DNA from 4 places in the Streptomyces sp. NPDC104831 genome. Region 1 is predicted to be linked to each of the others. Evidence: riboswitches for the same ligand, from Rfam matches in the RefSeq annotation. Region 1 holds a riboswitch; each other region holds the start of a gene.
The links. Region 1 has a riboswitch for cyclic di-AMP ahead of ACZ63H_RS21120 (transglycosylase family protein). Riboswitches for the same ligand answer to the same signal wherever they lie in the genome.
Positions count from the first base shown of each region.

Region 2: linked by a shared signal. The riboswitch ahead of ACZ63H_RS04425 (C40 family peptidase) and the one ahead of ACZ63H_RS21120 (transglycosylase family protein) in region 1 are both predicted to bind cyclic di-AMP.
Region 3: linked by a shared signal. The riboswitch ahead of ACZ63H_RS10570 (M23 family metallopeptidase) and the one ahead of ACZ63H_RS21120 (transglycosylase family protein) in region 1 are both predicted to bind cyclic di-AMP.
Region 4: linked by a shared signal. The riboswitch ahead of ACZ63H_RS31640 (M23 family metallopeptidase) and the one ahead of ACZ63H_RS21120 (transglycosylase family protein) in region 1 are both predicted to bind cyclic di-AMP.

Region 1 is NZ_JBVJOT010000030.1:23,784-25,974, forward strand. It holds gene ACZ63H_RS21115 (transglycosylase family protein) at 1-940, shown strand, start outside; cyclic di-AMP (ydaO/yuaA leader) riboswitch at 1,130-1,304, shown strand; gene ACZ63H_RS21120 (transglycosylase family protein) at 1,310-2,050, shown strand.
Region 2 is NZ_JBVJOT010000004.1:137,984-140,174, reverse strand. It holds gene ACZ63H_RS04425 (C40 family peptidase) at 691-1,164, opposite strand; cyclic di-AMP (ydaO/yuaA leader) riboswitch at 1,168-1,310, opposite strand; gene ACZ63H_RS04420 (hypothetical protein) at 1,749-2,054, opposite strand; gene ACZ63H_RS04415 (ATP-dependent Clp protease proteolytic subunit) at 2,062-2,191, opposite strand, start outside.
Region 3 is NZ_JBVJOT010000011.1:36,157-38,347, reverse strand. It holds gene ACZ63H_RS10575 (M16 family metallopeptidase) at 1-818, shown strand, start outside; cyclic di-AMP (ydaO/yuaA leader) riboswitch at 1,048-1,200, shown strand; gene ACZ63H_RS10570 (M23 family metallopeptidase) at 1,213-1,968, shown strand; gene ACZ63H_RS10565 (GntR family transcriptional regulator) at 2,166-2,191, shown strand, end outside.
Region 4 is NZ_JBVJOT010000060.1:21,414-23,604, reverse strand. It holds gene ACZ63H_RS31645 (aldo/keto reductase) at 1-8, opposite strand, end outside; gene ACZ63H_RS31640 (M23 family metallopeptidase) at 85-1,155, opposite strand; cyclic di-AMP (ydaO/yuaA leader) riboswitch at 1,165-1,332, opposite strand; tRNA gene ACZ63H_RS31635 (tRNA-Met) at 1,655-1,728, shown strand; gene ACZ63H_RS31630 (dihydrofolate reductase family protein) at 1,806-2,191, opposite strand, start outside.

The DNA.
Region 1 (2,191 bases):
CGGCGGCCTGCAGATCTCGCAGGACGACTGGGACAAGTACGGCGGCGGCCAGTACGCGGCCAGCGCCGACCAGGCCAGCCGCCAGCAGCAGATCGCCGTCGCCGAGAAGATCCTGGCCGACCGGGGCACCACCCCCTGGGCCACCTGTGCCCTGCTGTCCGGCCTGACGCGGGACTCGGGCTCCATGGACGTCGACACGGGCGTGGGCGGCTCCGGCGGCACCGGTGACCCGTCCGGATCGGCCGGCGGCTCCGGCACCTCCGCGACCCCCGACGCCTCCGACCCGTCCGGGCTGCCGGACGCGTCGCCCTCCACCGGCACCGGCCCCGCCGACGGCTCCTCCTCGGCGGACCCGACCGGCACGCCCACCGCCGAGCCGGGCAAGGGGAAGGGCAGCGGCAAGGGGAAGGGCAAGGGCACCGGCGCCGGCAAGGACGCGGGTACGGGCGCGGACAAGGAGGCCGGCGAGGACGCGGGCGGGGCGGCGGACAAGGCCACGGGCGAGGACGCCGGTTCCACCGGGACCGAAACCCCCAAGTCCGACAAGTCCGCCACGCCGGACACCGGAAGCCTCCCGGGCGCCGAGGGCTCCCCGACGCCCACCCCGGACACCGGGGTCGTGAACAACCCGCAGCGGGCGGCCGGTTCCTGGAGCCTGGTCGACACCGGCACCGTCGGCACCGGCGGGCGCCACCGGGGCGGGAGCGCGGACGAAAATGTGACAAACGGTCAGAACGCCACCCCGTCCGGCCGGCACGCCTCCCGCGAACCGGACACCTACACGGTCCGCGCGGGCGACTCGCTGTCCTCCATCGCCGACTCCCTTGACGTCGACGGCGGGTGGCACGCGCTGTACGCCGGCAACAAGAAGGCCATCGGCGCCGACCCGGACCGCATCACCGCCGGTCAGACCCTGGATGTCCAGGGCGAAACGGGCTGAAAACGGCGGGACTTGACGCCCCGCTTGATGCCTGGATGTCCGGTTTGGCGAAAGTGTGGGATGAGTCTCAGAAGCCCTGATCGTCTTTGAAATTCCGGCGATCACCTGTCTACGGTCGAAGCCGCTCGTCACCACGAGCCCCGGCAGCCGCCACGCCGAATCCTGCCAGCGGCCGCCCGGGAACAGTCGTCGCGTCAAGCGCCGTAGGCAGGAGCGGGGGACCCAAGGTAAGTGCCGGGCCCAGCAGTTGAAGCTGGGACCGGCTGGGGGTGAAGCCGCGTCACGCGCAAGCGGACGACGCGGCCGGGCAACTCAACCGGCCCGAACCCGACAGCTCACCTCGCAGGCGTCGGTGAGGGGAATCGATCCATGCTGTTTACCGGCAAGGGCAAGCACCGTCGTCCGTCCAAGGCCGTCCGCGCCGTCACGCTCGCCGGTGTCACCGGCGCCGCCGTCGCCGCCCCGCTGATGGCGGCCGGCAACGCCTCCGCCGCCACCGCCTCCCAGTGGGACACGGTCGCCCAGTGCGAGTCCGGCGGCAACTGGTCCATCAACACCGGCAACGGCTACTACGGCGGTCTGCAGTTCTCCGCCTCCACCTGGGCCGCGTACGGCGGCACGCAGTACGCCTCCACCGCCGACAAGGCCTCCAAGGCGCAGCAGATCTCCGTCGCCGAGAAGGTCCTCGCCGCCCAGGGCAAGGGCGCCTGGCCGGTCTGCGGCACGGGCCTGTCGAGCTCCCCCTACAACGGCTCCGCCCCGAGCACCCCGGCGCCGTCCGCCCCGTCCACGCCGTCCACCCAGGGCTCGGGCACCTCCACCCGCTCCGCCGACCAGCAGGCCGCCTCCCGCTCCGCCGAGCGCCCGGCCGCCTCCACCGGCACGAGCAAGAGCACCGGCGGCAGCACGGGCAAGACCGTCACCACCCCGACCGGCAAGAAGGTCGAGAAGGGCGACGGCGAGTACAAGGTCGTCCAGGGCGACACGCTCGGCACCATCGCCGCGCGGCACCAGGTCGCGGGCGGCTGGGAGAAGCTGTTCGAGCTGAACAAGGACATCGTCCAGGACGCCGACCTCATCTACCCGGGTCAGCAGCTCCACCTGAAGTGATCGCCGGCCGCCCGGCCGGCCCCCAGGGCCCGCACATCCCGGCGGGCCCCCCGAGAGCCACGGACCCGCACGGGCGGGCGTACCCCTGAAGTCCCCGGGGTGCGCGCGTCCCGGCGGATCCCCCCGCAAGACCCCGTGCGG
Region 2 (2,191 bases), on a different contig from region 1:
GTTGCCGGTGGCGGGGCGCTTCGACGGTGTCCTGGTGCCGGCGGCCAGCGGACGCGTCCGGGCGGCGCCCGGCGGCGGAAGCGACGCGCTCCGCCGGTGCCCCGGGGGCCGGCGGCAACCGCCGCGTACCGGCCGCGTCCAGGCACCCGCGTGTGGGCGGGCAGCCGGACGGATCCGGGGTGCTGTGACGCGCCGGGGTCGTCGGCGGCGGGGGGAGCCTGCCTCGCCGGCGTCCCGGTGCGGGCGACAGCCGGTGCGGACCGGTGCGGACCGTCCGCCCGGGCGCCCGGTGCCGGCCGGCCGCCGGAACGCGGCGGGCGGCGGTGCGGTCCGCCCGGCCGGTGTGCGACGTTCCCGCCGGTCCGCCGGGACGCCCACCCGGGACCGAGCCGTTCCGCCCGCCGTATGTGCCCGAGAGGCGGTACGGCGGGACCTTGTCCCGGCCCGGGTCTGCCGGTCCGCCCCTGCGCGCAGGGAAGCGCTCGCGTCGGCGCCTCGGGTCCGGACCTCCCCGCGCTCGCTCCCCGGCGCGGTCCGACCCGGACGCTCCCGCTGTCCCGGAGGCGCTCCGGGGCCGCCCGCACGCTCGTGAGGCGGCCGGGCCGCCCCGGGCCCGGCCCGCCCACGGGGGCGGGCGTCGGGGTGCCGGAGCGGCCCCGCTGCCGGAGCCGCTCCCGGGGCGCGGCCGGGTCAGCTGACCCGGCCGTACCAGACGCTCTTGGTCCAGATCTTCTGCAGCTTCACCACGTCCCCGGTCTTGGGGGCGTGCCAGATCTTGTTGTGGCCGGCGTAGATGCCGACGTGGTAGACGCTGGAACCCGAGTGGAAGAAGACCAGGTCGCCGACCTTGCGGTGGCGGGCGGAGACATGGTGCGACTTGTTGTACTGCTGGGCGGCGGTACGCGGCAGCTTCTTGCCGGCCTTCTTGAACGAGTAGAGCGTCAGCCCCGAGCAGTCGAATCTGTGCGGCCCGGTGGCGCCCCACCGGTACGGGGAACCCTTCTTCGAGGCCGCGACCTTGAGTGCTTTCGTCGCGATGGTCGCGGCGGAGGCGTCGGTGGCGAGCCCGGGCACCGCGATCGAGCCGCCCACGGCGGCGAGAGTGAGTGCCGAGGCCGTGCCGGCCCGGGCCATCAGCGACGGGACTCGATTGAGCGCAGTCATGCGCAACCCTTCGTCAGCCGCCTGTGAAGGATGACCTGTCGGATTCGGGCTGGCGAAGTAGCCCGGCCGCGTTGCCGCGGCTTCACCCCAAGGGCTGCTCGGAACCTCCGCCCCGTGCCCGACTCTGTGTCGGACGACTGGACATCCGTTCCGGCGACCCGTCTTGCTTGGGTCCTCCACTCCTGCCGATCCACTCCGTCGACCGGTCATCCGGGCGGCGGCAGGACTCGGCGTCCGCCCGGATCGCCCCGCCGCGGTGGCGGGGGCTTGTCGTCAGACAGGGATCTTGACGCAGATCTGTCTGAAAATCCCAACGGAATCGGGGATTTGTGGCGTTACTCACCACTCACCCGTTCGGGTGGACAGTGCTCCGTTCGAGGCCCCGTCAGATCGTCGTCGTAGCCCCGGACCTGGGGCGATGTGCCTCCGCGGGGGCCCGTGGATCCCGCGTCGCGCAACTCGGGAGACCCGGAAAACGATCGGGATGTACACCGGTCGGCGGTACGTCGTTCGGGCCGTTTCAACTCCGGTCCGAACGACGCGTGTCGACGCCTCGGCGCCGTCGGACCGGACGGGTGTCCGCCTCAGCCGGCGTCATCCGGCGGGAGCGCGACGCGAGCGGCCCGGCGCTCGCCGTCCAGCACCCGCAGCGCCCGTGCCAGCGTGTCCCCGTGCAGCTCCGTCTCGCCCCGCCGGTGCATCAGCGCGAGCGCGTCCCGCAGCTCTGCCGCCTTGCGGACCAGGCCCTGAGCGGCGCGCAGAGCACTGTAGGTCTGCCCGTGCCGGGCCGGATTGACGCGGCCGAGCAGGTCGGCGGCCTCCAGATAGCGATCGATCAACTCGCCCTCGGCGCGGGTCAGGGCGGGCAGCGGCGGCAGGTCCGGCAGCACGGGCGGCTCACCTCGCGTCCGGTGCGCCGGGCGTGTCCCGGCGGGCGGGCACGACGGCGTCGACCAGGCCGTACGCCAGCGCCTCGGGGGCGTCCAGGATCAGGTCGCGTTCCAGGTCCTCGTGGACCCGCGCGGCC
Region 3 (2,191 bases), on a different contig from region 1:
TCGACGCCGCGGCCGTGCGCGCCTTCTACGACCGCCACGTGCGGCCCGCCACCGCCACCCTGGTCGTCGTCGGCGACCTGACCGGCACCGACCTGGACGCGCTGCTCGCCGACACCCTCGGCGCCTGGACCGGCACCCCCGGCGAGCCCCGGCCGGTGCCGCCGGTGACCGCCGACGACACCGGCCGCGTGGTCATCGTGGACCGGCCCGGCGCCGTGCAGACGCAGCTGCTCATCGGCCGGATCGGTCCCGACCGGCACGACCGGGTGTGGCCCGCCCAGGTGCTCGGCACGTACTGCCTCGGCGGCACCCTCACCTCCCGCCTGGACCGCGTCCTGCGCGAGGAGAAGGGCTACACCTACGGCGTGCGCTCCTTCGGGCAGGTCCTCAGGTCCGCGCCGGACGGCACGGGCGCGGCGATGCTCGCCATCAGCGGCTCCGTGGACACGCCGAACACCGGCCCGGCGCTGGACGACCTGTGGAAGGTGCTGCGCACGGTCGCGGCGGAGGGCCTGACCGACGCCGAGCGGGACGTCGCCGTGCAGAACCTCGTCGGCGTGGCGCCGCTGAAGTACGAGACCGCCGCGGCCGTCGCGAGCACGCTGGCCGACCAGGTCGAGCAGCACCTGCCCGACGACTTCCAGGCGACGCTGTACCGGCGGCTGGCCGCCACGGGCACGGTGGAGGCCACCGCGGCCGTCGTGAACGCCTTCCCGGTGGACCGCCTGGTGACCGTCCTCGTCGGTGACGCCGCCCGGATCAAGGCACCGGTCGAGGCGCTCGGCATCGGCCCGGTGAGCGTGGTGTCGGCCGAGTAGCGGCGAGGCCGACCCATCCGGCGCACGCGCGCGTGGGGCCTGACGGTTTACGAGCCGTCAGGCCCCACGCTGTTCCACTCGGTCCCTCAGGTGCCCGTTTTGGGGCGGAGGTTGCCTGTCTGACCTGTGGGATGCGCTACAAAAAGCCGGATCCGTTTGAGGATCGGAAGCGGGCCGCCGTAGCGTCGTCCGGGCTGTTCGTCAGGCAGTGCGCCGCACCCGCGGCACCGGACAGCCATCGCCGAGTCCCCGTACGGCGCGAGCCAGGGGAGCCGGGGACCCATCGTCCCTGGGGTGAATCGGGCGACCGCGAGGGAGCCCGTAGGAGACCTTCCTGCTCCGAACCCGTCAGCTAACCCGGTAGGCGAGAGGGAAGGAAAGGACCAGCCACTTCATGGCGTTCATGTGCGCCACCGGGAAGCACCGCAAGCCCGGACGGGTCAAGCGAACCACAGCGCAGGCGGCCGGCGTCGCGGCCCTGACCACCACCGGTGTCATCGGCACCCTCGCCGCCTCCCCGGCCCTCGCCGCCGGCAACCCCGTGGACCAGACCGGCCTCACCCCGGTCCTCGCCGCCACGGACGACGTCGCCGCCCAGATCGACGCGCAGGCCACCGCCCAGCAGCAGGCCGCGGACCGCAAGGCGGCCGAGGAGGCCGCCGCGAAGGCCGCCGCCGAGCGCGCCGAGGAGCTGCGCGAGGCCAGGGCCCGCGCCGCGCGCGAGGCCGAGCGCCGCCGGCTGAACGCCTTCGTGGCCCCCATCGAGCACTCCTACGTCTCCACGGCCTACCAGGCGTCCAGCTCGCTGTGGTCCTCCGGTTCGCACACCGGCATCGACTTCCACGCGGCCGCCGGCACCACCGTGCACGCGGTGGGTTCCGGCACGGTCGTCTCCACCGGCTGGGGCGGCGCGTACGGCAACGAGATCGTGATCCGGATGGCCGACGGCATGTACACGCAGTACGGGCACCTGTCGTCCATCGGCGTCACGGTGGGCCAGAAGGTCGTGCCGGGCCAGCAGATCGGGCTCTCCGGCTCCACGGGCAACGTCACCGGCCCGCACCTCCACTTCGAGGCGCGCACGAGCCCGGACTACGGCTCCGACATCGACCCCGTCGCCTACCTCCGCTCGCACGGCGTGCGCATCTGACGCACTCGCGCCTTCCCCGACGGCCCCGGCTCCCCGAGCCGGGGCTTTCGCCGTTTTCCATGTTCTCCGCGGGACCCGTTGTCCAAAAAATATCCATGGATTACGGCCCGCCATCGGAAATTCCGGCCGACTGGAATAGAGTCACGGAACACACGTCCATCATCGGCGTTTAACGGGGATTAAGGCGGAGGTCGGTCATGCGTATTCCGGCGCACTCGGTGTG
Region 4 (2,191 bases), on a different contig from region 1:
GACGTCATACGTCATGCCAACGCCGGCGGGGGCTGATCGCATCCCGCCGCCGGCGCCGGATTCCCGGTTCTTCCGGGAGATCCGTCAGGGGGTGAGGCCCTTGTCGCGCAACCAGGCCATCGGGTCGATGCCGGTGGGCGAGCCGGCGGGGTGGACCTCCAGGTGCAGGTGCGGGCCGGTGACGTTGCCGGTGGCGCCGACGCGGCCGATGACCTCGCCGGTGCTGACCTTCTGGCCGACCGTGACGTTGATCGAGGACTGGTGGCAGAACCACAGCTCGGTGCCGTCGTCCAGGGTCAGGATGGTGCGGTAGCCATAGGCGCCGGCCAGGGCCGCCTCGGTGATCGTGCCGCTGTGCACGGCCTTGATCAGGGTGCCGGTGGGGGCGGCGAAGTCGAGCCCGGTGTGGTGGCCGGAGGACCACATCGAGCCGGCCTGCCCGAACGTCGAGGTGAGCGTGTAGGAGGAGGTCGGGAGCGCGTACTGCCTGGCCAGCTCGGCCAGCCGCTTCTCCTCCGCCGCCTTCTTCGCCTCGGCCTCGGCCTTCGCCGCGTCGGCCTCCGCCTTCTCCTTGGCCGCGGCGGCCTTGGCGGCGGCCTCCCGCTCGGCCTCGGCGGCGGCCCGCGCGGTCTGCTTCTCGGCGGCGGCGAGCGCGGCGGCGGCCGCCCTGCTGTCGGCCTGGCCCTGCTGCTGCTCGGCCTGCGCCATGATCCGGTTGCGCAGCACCTCGCCCGCGTCGGCGCTGTCCTGGCCCGTGCCGGAGGCCACGGCGACGGTGCTCAGCGCGGTGGCCTCGGCGGCGGGCCCGGCGGCGTCGGAGTCGTCGTCGTGGAAGAGGGAGCCGACCGAGGGCAGGTCCGGCAGGGAGATGGACACCGGCGGCTTGCCGGTGTTGGCGCTGGCCATGCCGCCCGCGCCGACGGCGGCCATGACGCCGACGCCGAGGACGGTGGAGCTGCGCGCGAAGCCGCCGCGCTGCTTGGCGACCCGGTGCCGGCCGCGGACCGGGGCGACGGAGTCCTCGGTGGGGTTCCATTCCTCCCACGGGCCCTCGTCGGCGCGGTAGGCGCCGTAGCCGAAGGTCTCGGGCCCGGGCCCGGTCTCGCGCTGTGCCGGTATGGACGGGGCTTCGGGGACAGGCCGGTTGGACGCCACGCGGGCGCGCTCCTTTCCTTCCTCCGCCTACCGGGTTAGCTGACGGGTTCGGAGCAGGAAGGTCTCCTACGCGCGTATATCCGGTCGTGGACTCGCGTGAGTGCACGACGGTATCCGCGTGATTCACCCCAAATGGTGGTTCCCCGGTTCCCTCGCGGGATTCGGCGCGTGCGCACGGAGCCGCCTCTTGTGACGGCTGGGACGACCGCGCTGCGTTATCGAACGTTAATAGACCTGCCAGTCACTTTCCAAGCCGTCCCCCTTGATCAACACGCTTTTTACTGGTGAGGTTATCGGCAACTATCCCGTCAAAGCGGGCGAGTTGCCTGCCCTCCGAGGGCGTTCAGCAGTCACTCGCGGTTTTGATGGTGACTCAGATGTTATGCGCACGGCGCTCGCCCGGTCACCTTGCGTGACCTGCGGGGCCCGCCCGACCCGGGGCCCGCGGAAACCGATGTGCGAACCATCCCGCGCATGGCGTACAGTGGAGCCACAACGACGCGGGGTGGAGCAGCTCGGTAGCTCGCTGGGCTCATAACCCAGAGGTCGCAGGTTCAAATCCTGTCCCCGCTACTGAAGGCCCAGGGCCCGGAATCCCAAGGATTCCGGGCCCTGGGTGTATGTGCGCCCGGGTGCGCCCGGGCGCACGCTCAGCCCGGCAGAAGATGGGCGTTCGGCGCCTTGGCCGGCTCCTCCAGCTCCGGCAGGACGACGACCCGCACGCCCGCCGCGCTCAGCACGCCCGCCCCGTCGGCCGCCGTGACGAAGGTGTCGGGCTCCCGCCAGGCGGTGACCACCCGCCGCACCCCCGCCCGCAGGATCAGTTCGGCACAGGGCGCCGGCCGGGAGGCCCGGCGGGTGCACGGCTCCAGGCTGGAGTACACCGTGGCGCCCGCGAGGCGCGGCTCGGCCGGGTCGATCTTCGCGAGCGCCGCCTCCTCCGCGTGCACCACCGCGTCGCCGCCCTCGCGGGAGTGCCCCCGGGCCAGTTCGGTGCCGTCGGCGGCGACCACGACCGCGCCGACGCTGAACGCCG